DNA from 2 places in the Microbulbifer pacificus genome. Region 2 is predicted to be linked to the other one. Evidence: riboswitches for the same ligand, from Rfam matches in the RefSeq annotation. Region 2 holds a riboswitch; the other holds the start of a gene.
The links. Region 2 has a riboswitch for thiamine pyrophosphate ahead of R5R33_RS05040 (TonB-dependent receptor). Riboswitches for the same ligand answer to the same signal wherever they lie in the genome.
Positions count from the first base shown of each region.

Region 1 (9,435 bases), 1.7 Mb from region 2:
CGTTCAGGGCAACGGCGAAAGTGTCACCGCTGTATCCGAGCTGCTGTAGCAAGTCGGCAATAGTTTCTTGCTCGTGTTGAACGAATGTCGATTCGCCGTTGACCACTAATTGCATCAGCTCACCTGTTCCGTATTTGAAATTGGTTGATGAATTTTCTGTTCCACCTGTGCGACCAGTGCCGGCGCCAGCAGGTAACCGTGGCGGAACAACCCGTTGATTCGGATAAGCCCTGGCTCCGACTTCACCACGGGCAGGTTGTCCATGGTGGCCGGGCGGCAGTTGACGCGGGTTTCCAGTATGCGCGCTTCGGCGAATGCCGGATGAATCGAATACAGCGCGCTGGAGAGTTCCATGGTAGAGCGCAGGGAGATCGGGCTCATGTCTTCGCTTTCGATTTCGGTAGCGCCGATTACGATCTGATTGTTGGCTCTGGGAACGGCATACAGTTGGTACCGTGGATGCAGCAGGCGCACGGGGCGATGTAATTTCACTTCGGGTGTTTCCACGACCATCACTTCACCGCGCACGCCTCGCAGGCCATGGATCTGATACTTGGCCCCGAGACCGCGGGTATCGATAACCAGATCGTAGGATTGCGTTTGGTTTTCTGTGTGGATTTTTCCGGGGCTGCATTCTGCTGCGGTGTTTTCCCACAGTGTAACGTTGTTTTTTTTCAGGGCGGAGAGCAGCGCGGGCAGCAGTTTTCGGTTGTCGATGTCTGCTTCGCTGGAGAGAAAAAGTCCCTGGTCAAAGTGCTGCAGATCGGGTTCCATATTTTTCAGGGAGTTGTTGTCCAGCCATTGCTGCTGGTCGGTACTCTGATGGCCCAGTTTGCCTTTGATTTCCTGGTGGAATTGCTGGAGTTCGGTTCTGTCCTGTGGATGGGCGATTAGCAGGCTGCCGGCCTGTCTGTAGTTGACGTCGCTACCGGTAAGTTGCTGCAACTCTTCGACCCACAACGGCCAATACTGCAGGCTTTGCATACCCAGCTGGTAGATGGGGAGTGGGCAGTGGAACAGTTCGGATAGTGGGGCAATCATGCCGGCTGCGGTGTGGCAGGCACCCGTTGGCTTTTCCAGTGATCCGGATTCGAACAGGGATATGTGGTGACCTTTTGTTGATAGGCGCCAGGCTAGCAGGCGGCCCATCAGCCCGGCCCCTGCTATCGCGATTTTAAATATGTTTTGTGTCACCGTTAGGTCCCGGTTAAGTACTTGGACAGGTTCGGGCGGCGACGCTACGGGTAAGCGTTTGCCAGACACGCCGTGAACCCATCCATGGGGGCTCTTCCGCGAGGTCCCTCTCGCGGAAGGTCTGGCAAACGCTTACCCGTAGCGCCGCCTTCGCATCAACTTTTGCAGTTTCTTTCAGCGGGGCATTACGCCTTGTGATAGATCTCTGCGCCCATATCTTTAAATTTGATGGACATTTCCTCCATCCCTTGTTCCGCCTCCTGCTGTTTTGCGTACTCCCTGACATCCTGCGTGATTCTCATGGAGCAGAATTTCGGGCCGCACATGGAGCAGAAGTGGGCGATTTTTCCGGATTCTTTTGGCAGGGTTTCGTCGTGGAACGCGCGGGCGCGCTCGGGGTCGAGACCGAGATTGAATTGGTCTTCCCAGCGGAATTCGAAGCGGGCTTTGGAGAGTGCGTTGTCGCGCTTTTGTGCCCTGGGGTGGCCCTTTGCCAGGTCCGCGGCGTGGGCAGCGATTTTGTAGGCCATGAGGCCCTCTTTTACGTCTTCCTTGTTCGGCAGGCCCAGGTGCTCCTTCGGAGTGACGTAGCACAACATGGCGCAGCCCATGCTGCCGATCATGGCTGCGCCGATGCCGGAGGTGATGTGGTCGTAGCCGGGGGCGATGTCGGTGGTGAGAGGGCCTAAAGTATAAAACGGGGCGCCGTGGCAGTGTTTCAGCTGCTCATCCATGTTCTCCCTGATCTTGTGGATCGCCACGTGGCCAGGGCCTTCGATCATGGTCTGAACGTCGTGTTTCCAAGCGATTTCGGTGAGTTTGCCGAGGGTGCGCAGTTCGCCGAACTGGGCTTCATCGTTGGCGTCGGCGATACAACCGGGGCGCAGGCCGTCACCCAGGGAGAAGCTGACGTCGTAGGCTTTTAAAATTTCACAGATTTCCTCGAAGTGGGTGTAGAGGAAATTTTCCTTGTGATGGGCGAGGCACCATTTGGCCATGATGGAGCCGCCGCGGGAAACGATGCCGGTAACGCGCTTGGCGGTGAGGGGGACATAGCGCAGCAGTACGCCGGCGTGAATGGTGAAGTAGTCCACGCCCTGTTCGGCCTGTTCGATCAGGGTATCGCGGAAGACGTCCCAGTTGAGGTCTTCCGCGATGCCGTCGACTTTTTCCAGCGCCTGGTAAATCGGAACGGTGCCGATGGGAACCGGGCTGTTACGCAGTATCCATTCGCGGGTTTCGTGGATGTTCTGGCCGGTGGAGAGATCCATCACGGTATCGGCGCCCCATTTGATGGACCACACGAGTTTTTCCACTTCCTCTTCGATGGATGAGGTAATCGCGGAGTTGCCGATATTGGCGTTTACCTTGCACAGGAAGTTGCGGCCGATAATCATCGGTTCGAGTTCGGTGTGATTGATGTTGGCGGGGATAATGGCACGGCCTTCGGCGACTTCGCGGCGAACGAATTCCGGGGTAATTTGCGGCGGGATGTAGATACCTTCGCGGGCTTTTTGAAATTCAACTTCGCTCAACTGCTGGGCGATTTTGGCTCGGCCCATATTTTCGCGGATGGCGATAAATTCCATTTCCGGGGTGATGATGCCCTGGCGGGCGTAGTGCATCTGGGTGACATTTTTGCCGGCGTTCGCTTTGCGTGGGGCCGGCAAGTTATCGAAGCGGATATGGTCGAGGCCCTGGTCGGCCATGCGTTTCTGGCTGTAGGCGGCCTGGCGCGTTTCCAATATTTCAGTGTCGCTGCGCTCTTCGATCCATACCTGACGCAGTTTGGGCAGGCCTTCGCGGACGTTGGGCTTGTACGCTGGGTCGGAGTATGGGCCTGCGGTGTCGTAGACCTGCAGGGGGTCATTGGGCTCGAAGATGGGGTTTTGTTCGTCGCCGCCTACAAGGCTTTGGCCCAGGCAGATTTCGCGTACGCCGACGTTTACGCTCGGGTTGTCGCCTTGCAGATAGACTTTGCGGGAGTTGGGAAACTGTTGGGCGGTAAGGTTGTCGAGGAATTCCCTGGCGTTTCCTCGCTGAGCGGCGCGGCTGGATTTTGTACCCGTATTTTGGGTATTGGTTTTTGGTTCGGCGACCTGAGACATGCTGACCCCTTGCGTATTGATCCATGAATGGATTGCCGGGGATGCAGCTGGAGAGAGCAGCTTTCGTATGCATGAATGTTCTTAAACAGCAGTTCAAAAACAATACGCACGAAAAAAAAGCGAATTCAGATCTTGTTCCCTACGCGGGGGTTACCCCGATCAGGTTCAACGGATCTCGCAACAGCGATCTCAGCCCAAAGGCACTCCGACAAGTTGGGGCCGAGTATAGGGGATATTTGAGTGGATGGCCAAGACCATGATTTTGAAGGTTCCAAACTTAGCCTAGTGGCGGTCGGGCACTGGGCGGAAGGTTTCAGGACCGCTGTGGATACATCCCTGTACGCTGCGTCGGCGACGTCCATGTCGCCGACGCTCCTGAAACCTTCCGCCCAGTCCCCGTCCTTCGCTTCTTATTTCGAGCTTCGAATTGAAACGGTCAGATCACCAACGTTTTCTGGTAACTCATTTCACGGATGGCATATTTCACGCCCTCGCGCCCTACTCCGCTTTCTTTCACACCACCAAACGGGAAGTGCTCGGCGCGAAAGCCGGGGCCGTCATTGACGGCGAGCAGGCCTACTTCCAGCTGGTTGTAGAGGCGTTTCGCCAGTGCCAGGTTTTGGGTGAATACGCCAGCCTGCAGGCCAAACGGACAGCTGTTGATCACTGCCACCAGCTCTTGTTCGCTGTCAAACTTGCGCAGTGGGACGACCGGGCCAAAGGTCTCTTCTGCTACCACCTCGGCGCAGTCTGGGACATCCGCGAGGATGGTCGGCCACAGGATGTTGCCTTCGCGGCGGTTTCCGAACAGAACGCGGGCGCCGGCGGCTACTGCTGACTGAATGCGACCTTCCACTTCGTTGGCGGCGTTGGTGTGGATCAGCGGGCCGATAAAGGTGTCGTCCTCGGCGGGGTTACCCACTTTCAGTTTGGCGGTGGCGGTCACGAGTTTTTCGGCGAAGGCATCGAACACGTCACTGTGCACGAACAGGCGCTTGGCGGCGGTGCAGCGTTGGCCGGCGGTGGCGAAGCGCTGGTTGATGGTGGCGGTGACGGCGGCGTCAAGGTCGGCGTCGGGCATGACGATCAGTGGATCGTTGCCGCCCAGTTCGAACAGCATTTTCTTGTAGCCGGCATTGGCGGCGATGGCATTGGCCGCGGCGGTGCCACCGGTGAAGTTGATCGCCTGGATTTGCGGGTGGGCAACGGCGTAGCTGGTGGCTTCAATGTCCGGGACCAGCATCTGCAGTACGGATTTATCCATTCCTGCGGCATAGCACAGTTCCACCAGCAACTCCGCAGAGCGCTTGTTCTGGGGGCCGGGCTTGAACAGGATGGTGTTGCCGGCGGCAAACGCGGGGCCGATTTTGTGTACCGCGATATTGATCGGGAAGTTGAACGGGGTAATGCACAGTACGGTACCCAGCGGTTTCCACAGCACCACGCCGATTTTTTCGCGCATCGGTGGGAACGCATCGGAATCCAGTGCTTCACCGTTGATATTGCGCGCTTCCATGGCGCTGGCCAGCGCGGTGTTGTAGGCGCGGTCGATTTCAACCCGGCTGTCACCGATGGTTTTGCCGGTTTCCTCGGTGATGGCTCGGGCCAGATCTTCCTTTCGCTCCAGCAAGAGTTGCGCGAGCTTCAGCAGGATATTCGAGCGCTCGAAGGCGGGTGTGGCCAGCTGCTTGTTACGGCCTTCCACCAGCAGTTCGATGGCCTCTGCCACCTGCTCTTTGGTGTGGAAGTCATAGGCTTCGATCAACTCGCCGTTGTACGGATTGATAATCTGATAATCAGCCATGGAAATACCTGTAGGTTTTTATACTGCAAATAACTGGTACACAATGCGGGCGCCGGCAATCATCAGCGCGGCGCGCATCAAGTTGAAAAACAGCTCGCTGTCGATCCGATTCAGCAGCGCAATACCGATACGCGTGCCAATGACCGCGGCCACGGTCAGTAGCAGGATCAATCCGAGATGCTCGGAAAACGCAAAGCCGAGATAAATGAACGCGGGCACCTTGAGGGCGTGGCACCAGGCCTGCATCACGGATTTATTCGCCACGATTTCTTTCGGCGTCATATCCTTGCGCACGAAAAACGCGGCCAGCAACGGGTCTACGGCTCCGGCGACAATACCGAGGGTGCCGGTGGCAATCCCCACCCAGAAAAAATTGCGCGGCTTGAGGCGGATTTCCGGGAGTTTTTTCGGTTTGAACACCGTATAAAAAATCAGTACCGCCAGCAGCACCAGCGGCAGCTGCTGCCAGTCGAGATTGGCGAGCCCCAGAGTCATGGCGGCGGAGCCGAGCGTGCAGCCGATAAAGAACGGGATGCACTGGTCCCAGCGGATATGCTCGCGCACATAAACCACGCGGGCGAGATTGTTGAGCAGCTGTACCGCACCGTGAATGGGGACGAGCGCGCGCAGGGGAATGACAACATTGAGCGCGGCAAACATCAGGATACCCCCCGCCCCACCGGTGACCGCCGAGATAAATGCGCTGATCACGCACACCAGCAACAGCAACCCCAGTGTGAGGCTGGGTGTCTGGCCAGGTATCAGACTGAAAAGCGCCCCCAATTCGGCCAAGGTATTCCCCTAATCTATGCGTTCCATCGAACGGTTTTTGAGCGATCGCCAGTCTAACCACAAGACAGCATCAAACCCAGTAGTCACGGGCCCGAGACTGGTTATTTAAGGACGCGACAGGGTAATTGGCGACCTTTAACTGGGGTTATGGAACTACATACCGGCAGCGACTTGCCGCTGATACCTAAACGGACTTGAATTAAATACAGGGCCGCAATTTCCCAAATGCTGGATAGCGGCGGGCAACAGCACCTGCCGGACCTCCAACAGGAGCGGCCCCCGACATGAATATCCAGGAAGACTGCATGTCCCGGGCAATGCCGCAACACGCTTACAAAATGGGAATTGCTACCCACCAGGAACCTCTGGTTTACATGCGCACCGACTGCGCTATCTGTCGCGCTGAGGGATACACCGCCAATACACGGCTGCAAATCAAGGCCGGTTCCCGCACCCTGATCGCCACCCTCAATACTGTCGCGAAAGAGATCCTGCCGCCAGGCAGCATCGGTTTTTCCGATAGCGCCTGGGAGTTCCTCGCGCTCACCCAAGGACAAGCGGTGACGGTACACCACGCTCCCCAGGTCCACTCACTCAGCGCGCTGCGTAAAAAGATTTACGGCCATACGCTGGATACCGGCGAGATCACCAGCATCATTCGCGACATCAGCCGGCACCTGTATTCAGATATCGAGATTGCGGGATTCATATCCGCCTGCGCCGGCGGACGCCTGAATTCTGCGGAAACGACCGCGCTTACCCGGGCCATGGCACAAATCGGCAATCAGTTGCACTGGCCAGAGCATGAACGGGTATTCGACAAACACTGTATCGGCGGCCTGCCGGGCAACCGCACCACCCCCATCGTGGTATCGATTGCCAGCGCCGCGGGGCTGATCATTCCCAAAACCTCCTCCCGCGCCATCACTTCCCCCGCCGGTACCGCCGATACCATGGAAGTTCTGACGAATGTCGACCTTTCACTCGACAGACTGCGCAAGGTCATTACCCGCACCGGCGCCTGTCTCGCCGCCGGCGGCAAGGTTGGCCTCAGCCCCACGGACGACTTGCTGATCCGTATCGAGCGCGCACTGGACCTCGATAGTGAGGGGCAGCTCGTGGCGTCGGTCCTGTCCAAAAAAATGGCAGCCGGCTCCACCCATATCCTGATCGATATGCCCGTTGGCCCCACCGCCAAGCTGCGCAGCCAAAAGCAGGCGGAGGTGCTGGCGGAGCTGTTCCGGGTCGTCGCCGAAGCACTCGGCCTCAACGTGCGGTGCGTGATGACCGACGGCACCCAAACCATCGGCAATGGCATCGGGCCGGCGGAGGAGGCCCGCGATGTATTGAGTGTGTTGCGCAATGAAAGCACCGCGCCGGCGGACCTTGAGGCCCGCGCGCTGTATCTCGCCGGCCAGTTGCTGTCGATGGCCACCGGAGCCGATGAAGCCCAGGCCCTGCAACAGGCACGGGAGATCCTGCATTCCGGACAGGCGTGGATTCAGTTCCGCGCCATCTGCGAGGCCCAGGGTGGGCTCCGTGAAGTGCCCATCGCCAGCCACCATATCGAGCTGCGCAGTGAATACGCCGGCAAATTGCGCAGTATGGACAATCGGCGCCTGGCACATCTGGCCAAGCTCGCCGGAGCCCCCTCGTCGCCGGAGGCCGGGCTACGCTTGCGGGTGAAAGTGGGAGACAGTGTTGAAGCCCTGCAACCACTCGCGACCCTGTATGCAGAGACGCCGGGGGAACTGGCTTACGCGCGGGAATATTTTCACGAGAACCGGGATCTGTTTGAGCTATCCCCGGCAACCAGCCCGCTCCCGGCGACGGAAAAGTAAACGTGAACAATCCGGTCCTGTTTGCACTGGAAAGCGGCCTTCCGCTGCGCGAGTCGCTGCAAACGGCCATTGGTGCCGATGCCGGCGAAATCGACCAGCGACGGTTTCCGGATGGCGAGAGCTACCTGCGTATTCTGTCACCGGTGCGCGGGCGGTATTGCGTTGTGCTGGCGAACCTGTGCCGGCCGGATGAGAAAATCCTGCCACTGCTGTTTCTGGCGCGCAGCCTGCGCATGCAGGGCGCGACCGGTGTAGGGCTGGTTGCGCCCTACCTGTGCTATATGCGACAGGACAAAGTATTCATGCCCGGCGAAGCCGTGACGTCGCGCATTTTTGCGCAAATGCTATCGACCTGCGTGGACTGGCTGGTGACGGTAGACCCGCACCTGCACCGGTATCGCAGCCTCGATGAGATCTACACCATCCCATCCCGTGCCATTTCGGGGATGCCGGCCATGCAGGCGTGGCTCGCCAGCCAACCCGCGCCCCTGTTACTGGTAGGGCCGGATCGGGAAAGCCAGCAGTGGGTTGCCGCCCTGGCAGGGGCCACTGGATTGCCATTCATCGTCGGGAAAAAACAGCGCCATGGGGACCGCGAGGTGAGCATCGATCTGCCCGCGGACAACCGGATTGCCAACGCGACCAGTGTCATCGTTGACGATGTCATTTCCAGCGGCCACACCGTACTGCAGACCCTGGCCGCACTCAGGGCTGTCGGCGCACCGCGCACTATCTGCGCGGCGGTGCACGGCATTTTCGCCGAGGGCGCGGACGAAAAAATCAGGCTGGCCGGTGCCGACCTGCTAGCCACCAGTAACAGTATCCCCGGCGATTACTGTGCGTTTGACCTGGCACCGCTACTCGCACCGGCGGTGCAGGATTTACTCGCACGCGCCGACGGATCGCCACATGTCACAAGAGACCATCAAACATGAATATCACGTTTCTGGGTGGTACCGGGACCGTCACCGGCTCTAAATTCCTGGTGTCGATCGACGACGGAAAAACCGAATTCCTGGTGGATTGCGGGCTGTTCCAGGGCTACAAGTGGCTGCGCGAGCGCAACTGGGAAACCCCGCTATTCGATTACCGAAAACTCAAAGGAATTGTGCTCACCCACGCGCACCTGGATCACTCCGGCTATATTCCCCGCCTGTACGAGATGGGTTATCGCGGACCGGTATATTGCCACCACGCCACCATGGATCTTTGCTCCGTCCTTTTGCCGGACGCAGGACATATCCAGGAGGAAGATGCCCAGTACTACCAACGCCACAAACTGGGCAAGCACGCTCACCCTGAACCGCTCTACACCGGCGACACCGCCGAGCGCTGTATGGAGCTGTTTCAGCCGGTGGCGTTTGATCAGCCGTTTCATATCGGCAGTGCAAAACTGCACTTCCAGCCCGCGGGGCATATTCTCGGTGCCGGCAGCGCCATACTGCATGCGGAGGGCAAACAGGTAGGATTTTCCGGCGATGTGGGACGTCAGGACGACCTCATCATGCATCCGCCAAGGCCACTGCCAGAGCTCGATTTATTGTTGATGGAATCAACCTATGGTGACCGTCGCCATCCGCAAATTGATCAGAAGGAACAGCTGGCCGAGATCGTAAACCAGACGGTGGCGCGCGGCGGCGTGCTGCTGATCCCGAGCTTTGCCGTCGGCCGCGCGCAGACATTACAGTTTCTGCTG
Region 1 is NZ_CP137555.1:3,572,484-3,581,918, reverse strand. Features, by position in the region: gene thiS (sulfur carrier protein ThiS) at 1-115, opposite strand, end outside; gene thiO (glycine oxidase ThiO) at 115-1,194, opposite strand; gene thiC (phosphomethylpyrimidine synthase ThiC) at 1,380-3,302, opposite strand; TPP riboswitch at 3,422-3,520, opposite strand; gene safD (sulfoacetaldehyde dehydrogenase SafD) at 3,739-5,106, opposite strand; gene R5R33_RS15240 (sulfite exporter TauE/SafE family protein) at 5,125-5,898, opposite strand; gene R5R33_RS15235 (thymidine phosphorylase family protein) at 6,183-7,739, shown strand; gene R5R33_RS15230 (ribose-phosphate diphosphokinase) at 7,742-8,674, shown strand; gene R5R33_RS15225 (MBL fold metallo-hydrolase) at 8,671-9,435, shown strand, end outside.
Region 1: linked by a shared signal. The riboswitch ahead of thiC (phosphomethylpyrimidine synthase ThiC) and the one ahead of R5R33_RS05040 (TonB-dependent receptor) in region 2 are both predicted to bind thiamine pyrophosphate.

Region 2 (9,435 bases):
GTGGCCGGTTTGCCACTCGCGGTATTCAGTGAGATCAAGGGCAATCCCACCGGTGCCAATGTGAGTGCCGGTGTGGCCGCGTTCAGGGCCCACGGCTGCGATGGGGTCATTGCACTGGGCGGCGGTTCCGCGCTGGATGCGGGCAAGGCGATTGCTCTTATGGTGGGGCAGACCCATCCGATCTGGGACTTTGAAGATGTCGGCGATAACTATCTCAGGGTAAATACCCACGGCATGATGCCGGTGATCGCGATTCCCACCACCGCGGGTACCGGCTCGGAGGTCGGGCGTTCATCCGTGATTACCGATGAAAATGCCAGACTGAAAAAAATCATTTTTCACCCGCGCATGCTGCCGGAAATTGTACTGCTTGATCCCACTCTCACCCTGGGGTTGCCGGCACCGATCACGGCCGCCACCGGCATGGATGCACTGTCCCACAACCTCGAAGCCTTCTGTGCCCCCAACTTCCATCCGATGGCGGAGGGGATTGCGCTGGAAGCCATGCGCCTGATCAGTGTGTATCTGCCGCGGGCCGTCGCCGATGGCAATGACCTGGAGGCGCGCATGCAGATGCTGGTGGCCTCCAGCATGGGCGCCACCGCCTTTCAGCGTGGACTCGGTGCCATGCACGCGCTGGCCCATCCGCTCGGTGCGCTATACGACAAGCATCACGGCCTGCTGAACGCGATCCTGATGCCCTACGTATTGGTCGCGAACCGCACTGCTATAGAAGAACCCATGAGCCGACTGTCCCGCTACCTGGCTTTACCCACAGCGGGTTTTTGCGGGGTACTGGAGTGGGTGCTGTTCCTGCGCCGGGATTTCGCTATCCCGCACACGCTGGCGGAGATTGGCATCGGCGACGAGGACGCGGACCGGATCGCGCAGATGGCGGCCGCCGATCCGTCGGCACCGAGCAATCCACTGCCGTTTGGCGCCGACGATTATCGCGGAATTTTCCTTAACGCCTGTCGCGGCGAAATTTGACAGCGTCGGGCGTTAATCTACGGGCGTCGATGCCAGATCCTCGAGCCGGCAAATGCAGGCTCGAATATGTACAGCATCTTCCGCGCGACTCTGTTTGCCGCTGGTGAATTGCACCGTGTACCAGAGCACTTCCAGATACCTGTAGATCACCCGCCAATGGAACAGTCTGCGCCTGTCGCACTGGGCTGGCGGATGCTGTAGATATTCCTGCAGCAGGGTTTCACGCCCGTTGTGCGCCAGTCCATTTCCTTCCACGAACACCGCCAGATCGAAAAATGGATCGCCGCTGGCGGCATACTCCCAATCGATGGCTACCAGTCGACCATCTTCACGGCGGAGAATGTTGGTCGCCAGCAGATCGTTGTGGCACAGGTTGAGGGGGCCTTTGTGCAGTCTGGTGGTGGTGGTGATATGGGGCGCAATCTGCGGCTGCAGTGCGTGCAACTGCCGATGGAATTGTGACGTCCCGTCGCTTGCCGCAAGGTATAACGCAATCTTTTTATTGATATCCAGCCCGGCGGAAATTCCGGGCAGGGTGTGGATCCCGCGCAACAGTTGCGCTGCGTGTGTCAGGGCATTTTGGTCGCGGATGTCCAGTGCGGTGCCGTCGATATACCCGGTTACCTGATAGCGATCTGCTGGATCGCGGTAGATCAGCGGCGGACTGAGGTCGGCGCTGGCGGCGAGCTGTAGTGCTTCGGTCTCGGCATGGCGGTCGAGATTCAGCGAGTCGCTATTGCGCGCGTTGAGTCGTAATACCTGTAACTGCTCGTTTGTTTTGATCAGAAAACTGCGGTTGGTCAGCCCGCCGGCGAGCGGCCGGATCAGCTGCGGCAGGCTGTCGCTCCATCGCCGCCACTCGCTGGCGAGAAGATTTTCCGCCGCCGCACTCATATGGCGACCGCTTGCCCCGGTTCAACCTGCTGTTGCCGGTACAGGGTGTACCACTGGAAAAAGCCGATCACCACCAGAATCACGTAGAGCACAAACAGCAGAGCCGTGAGGTACAGCCCGCGGTCCAGGTACAGATAAATCGCGGCGCCGTCGATCACGATCCAGTAGAGCCAGTTTTCCAGTACCTTGCGGGTGACCATGTAGGTGGTCACCACGGCGCCCCAGGTGGTGAACGAGTCCAGATAGGGCAGGGCGGCACTGGTGTAATTATCCAGTACGTAACCGAACACCAGGGTAAGTACACCGACAGCGACAACTGCGCAGAGGTGAGTGGTACTGGACCAGCGGTGGATGTGCAGTGTTTCGCCATCACCTTTGCGAGCGCGCCACTGCCACCAGCCGTACACCGCGATCGCCAGATAAAAAATCTGCAGCGCGGACTCCATCACCAGGCTCACGTCCCAGAACAGGAACAGGTAAATTGCGGTGCTGGCAAACGCCGCGTACCAGCACAGGATACTCTCGCGCATCGCCAGCAGCAGGTAGGCGAGCGCCAGCACCACCGCGGCCACTTCCCACAGGGTCATGGCCGCGTAGGCACTTGCAAGAGCTTCGCGGATTTCCGGACTAAACATCGGCGGCAGGGCTCGGGTCGCCGTCGATAAATTTGCACACGAATATCGCGCGCCCGAACTGTTCGTGGCTTGTGCGCATCTCCGCTCTCAGTGTGTCCATCACCTCGTCATAGTCACCGAATACCTGGGTACTCATGGTGTTGGTGATGACCTGCAAACCCGGGTGCCGATTCAGGCGCTGGATAAAGTCCTTGATCGCCGGAATGTACTCGTTCTTCAGTGGGTACATGCTGATCTCTACGGAGAGCTTCATATCAAAACCTCTGGTTAAACCCTGGTAAAAAAAGTACCGCGTTAAAAGGTATAGCTACCAGATACCCCGGCAACCCGGGGTTCACCCAGCTGGTAATAGGCCTCCGGTGCATAGCCGTTGGCGGGATTGTTGCCGAACTGGTTGCTGAAGTAGAAACCGCGAGTGTAGTAAATCTCGTTGGTGAGGTTTCTGCCCCACAGGGACACATCCCAGTTGTCGCCGCGATAGGTGAGGCGCGCGTTGACCAGCTCAAAAGCGGTGGACTTCTCGTTGTGACTGTTGGAAAAGTAGAAATCGTCTTTGCCTTCCAGCTCCAGACGCGCCACCAGATTCTGGGTCAGCGCGAACTCTGCGCCGGTGAAGAACTGGTAGTTGGGCGCGTGGGCGAGGTCGCGGCCATCCAGGCTGATGGGGGTGACCTCACCGGTATAGTCGTCGCGCGCATCGACGTGGGCGCTGCTGACGAAATCCTCAAACTCCGCATTCAGCCAGCCCACACTGGCGAACAGGCGCAGGGCATCGCTGGCCTGGAAGTTCAGTTCTGCTTCCACACCGGTAGTGCGGCCGCCGGCGGCGTTGGTGAGGTAGTCGTCGAAGGAAAAATCTTCCGGATCGAAAATGGACTGCTTGGCCTGCACGTCGCTGCGGTCCTGATAAAACGCGGCGAGCTGTGCCTGCAGGCGATTTTCGAACCACTCACCTTTAATCCCCAGCTCGTAGTTGAGCATGTGTTCGGTGTCGAACAGGAAGGTGTCACTGCCGATGGCGGGGTTGCTGGCGGACGCGGAAATGATACGTCCGTTCACGCCGCCGGCCTTGTAGCCGCGGGACACGGTGCCATACACCAGAGTGTTGTTGGCAGCGGTAAATTGCAGGGTGATATTGCCACCCCACAGGTTTTCATCGGTGCTGTCGGCTACGGCGAGTGAGTCCTGGTAATCCGCGCGGCGCTGTTCCAGGCGCAGGCCGCTGATCAGTTCCAGGCGATCGCCAAGGGCGGTATTCAACTGGCCGTAAAGCGCGGCGTTGTCGGTGTCGAACTGGCTGGTGAAGCTTGCATTGCGCGCGAGCGCCTCTTGTTCGCTGCGCAGGTAAACGCCGACGACCCAGCCGGTGCTGTCGCCAAACAGGCTGCTCGCTTCGGTGGAAACCAGACGCAGGTCCGTGCTCAGGTTGTCGCGGTCGCGCAGGTAGTCGTCGGTGGAACTGTATTCCCAGGGGTGGAAGCCGACATAGGTCCAGTCCTCGTCGTAACCGTATTCGGTGTCGGAACTGGCGGCACTCAGGACGGACTTGAGGGTGAACAGGCTGTTGCCGGTCCACAGGCCGCTCACCGCGCCCGCAAGCGTTTGCTGACGGTCCCAGCCGGGCTGGTCGGACAGGGTGTTGCGGGAGTTGTCCAGGGTGAAGGCGTCGTAACCGTTATCCGCATCCAGATAAAACAGGGTGAAATCCAGCTGCAGGTCGTCGCGCGCCTGATAGCGGAGTTTGCCGCGGGCCACGGTTTCGTCGAGGTTGTTGGTGTCGTCGCGGTTAAGAAAACGGTTGTGCACATAGCCGTCGGATTGCTGGTTCTGCACGGCGAAACGGTAACCCAGTTGCTCCGACAGTGGACCGCTGGTGACCGCGGACAGGGTGTGAGAGCCGTACTGGGCGGCCTCCGCAGCGACCCTGGCGAAGGTTTCGTTTGCCGGGGCGTTGCTGGTCATGCTGACCAGACCCGCCAGCGCATTGGCGCCGTACACAGTGCCCTGGGGGCCGCGCAGGATTTCCACCTGTTGCATGTCCAGCGTGCTGGCAGCGAGGCCCAGGCCGGTGAAGTCGATGCCGTCGACAATCAGGCCCACGGAGGGATTCACCGGGTCGATAAACTGGCTGCGCTCGCCGATACCGCGGATCTGTACAAAGCGACCGCGGGAGGCACCACTGGCGAAGCTCACATTCGGCGCCAGATTCAGCAGCTGTTCCAGATTGGTGGCGCCGCGGGCCTCGATGGCCGCGCTGTTCAGCACGCTCACGCTGGTGGGGGCATCGAGCTGGGAGTGCTCGCGCAGCTGGCTGGTAACCGTTACTTCTTCCAGTGTGGCGGGTTCCGCCACAGCGATGGCGGCGCCGGCACTGGCGATTAGGCCGACACAGCGGGCGAGGGTACTTACTCTGGGGTGTGACTTCATGGCTCTCTCTCTTCATCCGATTGGAAAGAGACCCGGTGCGCGACGTGAAAAGGGGGGAGTGTGAGAACCCACACTGGGTACCTATTCCTACGCCGGTATTAACCGGATCAGGTTCAAGGGTTTGCCCGTTGGGATCACGCGGATCCAGCGGCATCTCAGGCGTTAGCCACCCCTTAGGTTTTACGGGCGCGATACTAGCAGATCGTTGGCGGAGCGGGAAACGGCGGAGTGCTCAACTCCTGCCTGACCACTTTAAATAATTGGCCAAACACCTATAATCGCCGGAACAATTTCTAACCACACCGAATATGCGGCCCTGAGTACCGGGCCAACGGGGGACCAATTCATGAAAATCGCACTGATGAACGAATTCAGCCAGGCGTCCAAAAACGCCATCGTGCTGAAAGAACTGCAGGACGTGGCCGGCGCGCTGGGCCACACCGTATACAACACCGGCATGAGCGATGACAACGATCACCGCCTCACCTACATCCACCTGGGCATCATGGGCAGCCTGCTGCTGAACTCCAAGGCCGTGGACTTCGTGGTGAGCGGCTGTGGTACCGGCCAGGGCGCACTGATGTCCCTGAACGCCTACCCGGGCGTAGCCTGTGGCTACTGCATCGACCCGGCGGATGCCTACCTGTTTGCGCAGATCAACAACGGCAATGCGCTGTCCATTCCCTTCGCCAAGGGCTTCGGCTGGGGCGCGGAGCTGAACATCCGCTACATGTTCGAGAAGGCTTTTACCGGTGAGAAAGGACAGGGTTACCCGGCTGAGCGTCGCGAGTCGCAGGTGGCAAACGCCGGCATCCTGAATCACATCAAGGAAGCCACAGCCAAGTCCTATCTGGACGGCCTCAAGGCCATCGATCCGGAGCTGGTGAAAACCGCAGTGGGCGGCGAGCGCTTCCAGGCCTGCTTCTTTGAAAACAGCCAGGACCAGGCGCTGACCGACTTCGTGCGCGCGGCACTGGATTCCTGAGTCCGACTGCGATCGCACAGAACGCTCCGGGATTCACCCGGAGCGTTTGTCTCTTCCCCTCTACTCTCCCTGTTCCACGTTCCTCACGTTCCTCACGTTTCCCCGTTACCGCGTCTTTACCCGCTCTTAGGTAATCCGCGCCCGCTGCGCTAGGATTGGCACAATTTTGACGTCCGAAATTTGTGTACCCAAGGAGTCACCGTGCGCGCATTTTCCCTGCTGGACCTCTCTCTCATAACCGAAAGCGGCGATGCCCGTCAGGCGCTGATGGATTCGCTGGACCTGGCGCAGCATGCGGAAAATCTCGGTTACAAGCGCTTCTGGATGGCGGAACACCACAATATGACCGGCGTCGCCAGCGCCGCGACCGCGGTGGCCCTGGGGCATATCGCCGCCGGTACCCGCAAGATCCGCATCGCCGCCGGCGGTGTGATGCTGCCAAACCACGCACCGCTGGTTGTGGCGGAACAGTTCGGCACCCTGGCAGCGTTGTATCCGGATCGCGTGGATCTGGGACTCGGGCGTGCACCGGGTACCGACGGCGCCACCATGACTGCGCTGCGCCGGGACCCGATGCACGCGGCGGATCACTTCGCCGAAGATGTGCAGGAGCTGCTACATTACTTCGCCCCGGAAAAACCCGGACAGCGGGTGCGCGCGGTGCCGGGTGTGGGCTTGCAGGTGCCGGTATGGCTGCTGGGCTCCAGCCTATATTCCGCGCAGCTAGCGGCGGCACTGGGTCTGCCATTTGCCTTTGCCTCGCATTTTGCGCCGGCCATGCTGGATCAGGCGCTGCACCTGTATCGCAGCAAATTCCAGCCCTCCGAATACCTCGCGGCACCCTACGCAGCCGCGGCGATCAATGCCTTTGCCGCGGACACCGAGGTCGAGGCGCGCAGGCTGATGACTTCCATCGAACAGCAGTTTGTGGCCCTGCGCCGCGGCACTCCCGGCCGCCTCAAGCCGCCTGTAGACGACCCCGCGATTATCTCCTCGCCGGTGGAGCGCGCGCAGGTAGCGCAGGCGCTGGTGGAATCCGCGGTGGGAACCGGGGACCAGGTTGCCGAGTGGATCGACCGCTTTGTCGCGCGTACCCGGGTGGATGAACTGATCGTGACCGGTGCCATTTACGATCACGCCGCGCGCCTGAAATCGTTCGAGATCGTGGCGGACGTATTGAATGCGCGAGTAAACGGGACACAGGCATGAGCGTAAAAACAGGGATGAGTGCAAAAAATGGCGACTTGCAAATACGCCCAGCGAGCGCCGATGACTTCGCGGCGATCTGGCCGATTTTTCACGAGGTGGTGAGTGCCGGCGAGACCTATGCCTACGATCGCAACACCGATCGCGAGCAGGCGTTTCGCCTGTGGATGGAGGCACCGCGCGAGACGTTCGTATGCGAAGCCGATGGCGAAATTCTCGGTACCTATTACCTGAAAACCAACCAGGCTGGCCCCGGCGCCCACGTGGGCAATTGCGGCTATATGGTGTCGTCCGCCGCCCGCGGTCGCGGTGTCGCTTCGGCGATGTGCGAACACTCGCAGCAGCAGGCGAAAGCGCTCGGCTACAAGGCCATGCAGTTCAATTTTGTGGCTTCCTCCAACGAAGGCGCAGTGCGCCTGTGGCAAAAACTCGGGTTTGATATTGTCGGTCGGCTGCCGCGCGCGTTTGATCATCCCGCGCGCGGGCTGGTGGATGCACTGGTGATGTACAAGTGGCTTGCCGATTAAAAACAACGGCGATACCGGGAGTTTGTATCGCGAGTAAAAACACATAGATCGTAAAAATGGAGTTTTACGTATGGTGGATGTTACTGCCCCGGGCAGCGTGAAATTGCTTTGCTGCGTTTGCGGTGAACCGGTTCCGGCACTGCAGCAGCGAGAGGCGGCAACTGCGGAATTTCCGCTGTGTCGATCGTTTGACTGCAATCGCTTTGTCGAGCAGAGACGCTCCCTGCCGGCCAACCTGTTTCGCGCTCAGCTGGAATTTTTGCGGACACAGTTTCGCGAACTAAAGAGCATACAGCAGGATCGCGAGCGAAGAATCAGTGCGCGGGTGGCGGAGGAGGAACGGCAAAACCAGCAGCTCCTGGATACTGTGCTGGAACACAGGCCGGCGCTCGCCGAGGGTGATGTCCAGCTGATGGTCATTCCCGCCGGGCGCACGCACGTTGCGCCGGTACCCCCGCAGCGTATCGACAATTACCGCACCCACCTGCAGGAAATGCTGGCGGCAGCGGAAGAATGCATTTCGACGTCCGCTATTGCCGAAGATCGGAACCTCCACTATGAGAAAGACTTCGAGCGGAATAGCGACCGTTTTCAGCGCACGCCCGAGCTGCAGGCGGTGAGCAACCAGCTGTGCGCCATGTGCCGCGGTGCCTGCTGTTCATCCGGTGGGGATCACGCCTACCTGTCGCCACTGATTCTGCGCAGAATGCTGGACGCGAATCCGGAACTGGGTGGAGACGATATCGTCGCCCGCTATCTGTCCTGTGTGGCGGCGGAGACCATCGAGGGTTCCTGTATCAACCAGACCGCAACCGGATGCAGCCTGCCGCGGGACATGCGCTCGGACACCTGTAACGCCTATTTCTGTGACCCCATTCTGAACTATCACCGCGACAGCGAAGATGCGGGTGCGGTGCGCACCGTATTCGCAGTACAGCGGGAAAACACCTTTGCCGGCACCATCGATCCGGATACAGCGAACGACGTCCTCGCCACGGCGCTGGTGACTGCACGCCGGCTGGAAAGGCTGCCGGAAAACATCGATTGAAATGCTATGCCGGTCTCTATCAGCCCGCTGATACCTCGATACGGGTGGTGAGCGGCTTGCCCTGTTCAAATTCGCTAAACGCCTGCAGTGCGGTCGTTGCGATATCCGAGAGTGCGTGATCAGTGAGAAACGCCATGTGCGAGGTGACGATCACATTCGGGAAGGTGAGCAGGCGGCAGAAGGTGTCGTCCTGCAGTACATCGGTGGAGCGGTCGTTGTAGAATAGGTTGGCCTCGTCCTCGTATACATCGATGGCCGCCCCGCCGAGATGCCCTGATTTCAGCCCTTCGACCAGCGCGCGGGTATCGATCAGTCCGCCGCGCCCGGTGTTGATGATCAGCGCCCCGGGTTTAAGTTGCGGCACCGTGGTCGCGTTGAGGATGTGGTGGGTTTCCGGTGTCAGCGGCAGGTTGAGCACCAGGATATCGGCTTCGCGGGCAAGCTCGGAAATTGTGCAATGGGTGGCAAGGTTGTCGAGTTCCGGGTGTCGCTGCAGATCGTGGTAGAGGAGGCGGCAGCCGAAACCGCTCAGTGCTTTGATCACCAGACCCCCGATCTGGCCGGCGCCGAGGATTCCCACGGTTTTGTCCGAAAGCTGTGTGCCGGTTAAGCCGTCGATACTGAAATTGAACTCGCGGCTGCGCAGGAAGGCGCGGTGAATTTTTCGCGTCAACGACAGGATCAGCCCCACGGTAAACTCCGAAACCGAGTGGGGTGAATAGT
Region 2 is NZ_CP137555.1:1,107,501-1,116,935, reverse strand. Features, by position in the region: gene R5R33_RS05060 (iron-containing alcohol dehydrogenase) at 1-990, shown strand, start outside; gene R5R33_RS05055 (choline/ethanolamine kinase family protein) at 1,003-1,884, opposite strand; gene pnuC (nicotinamide riboside transporter PnuC) at 1,881-2,519, opposite strand; gene R5R33_RS05045 (YkoF family thiamine/hydroxymethylpyrimidine-binding protein) at 2,512-2,772, opposite strand; gene R5R33_RS05040 (TonB-dependent receptor) at 2,814-4,946, opposite strand; TPP riboswitch at 5,014-5,130, opposite strand; gene R5R33_RS05035 (RpiB/LacA/LacB family sugar-phosphate isomerase) at 5,293-5,931, shown strand; gene R5R33_RS05030 (LLM class flavin-dependent oxidoreductase) at 6,133-7,140, shown strand; gene R5R33_RS05025 (GNAT family N-acetyltransferase) at 7,137-7,664, shown strand; gene R5R33_RS05020 (hypothetical protein) at 7,735-8,712, shown strand; gene R5R33_RS05015 (2-hydroxyacid dehydrogenase) at 8,732-9,435, opposite strand, start outside.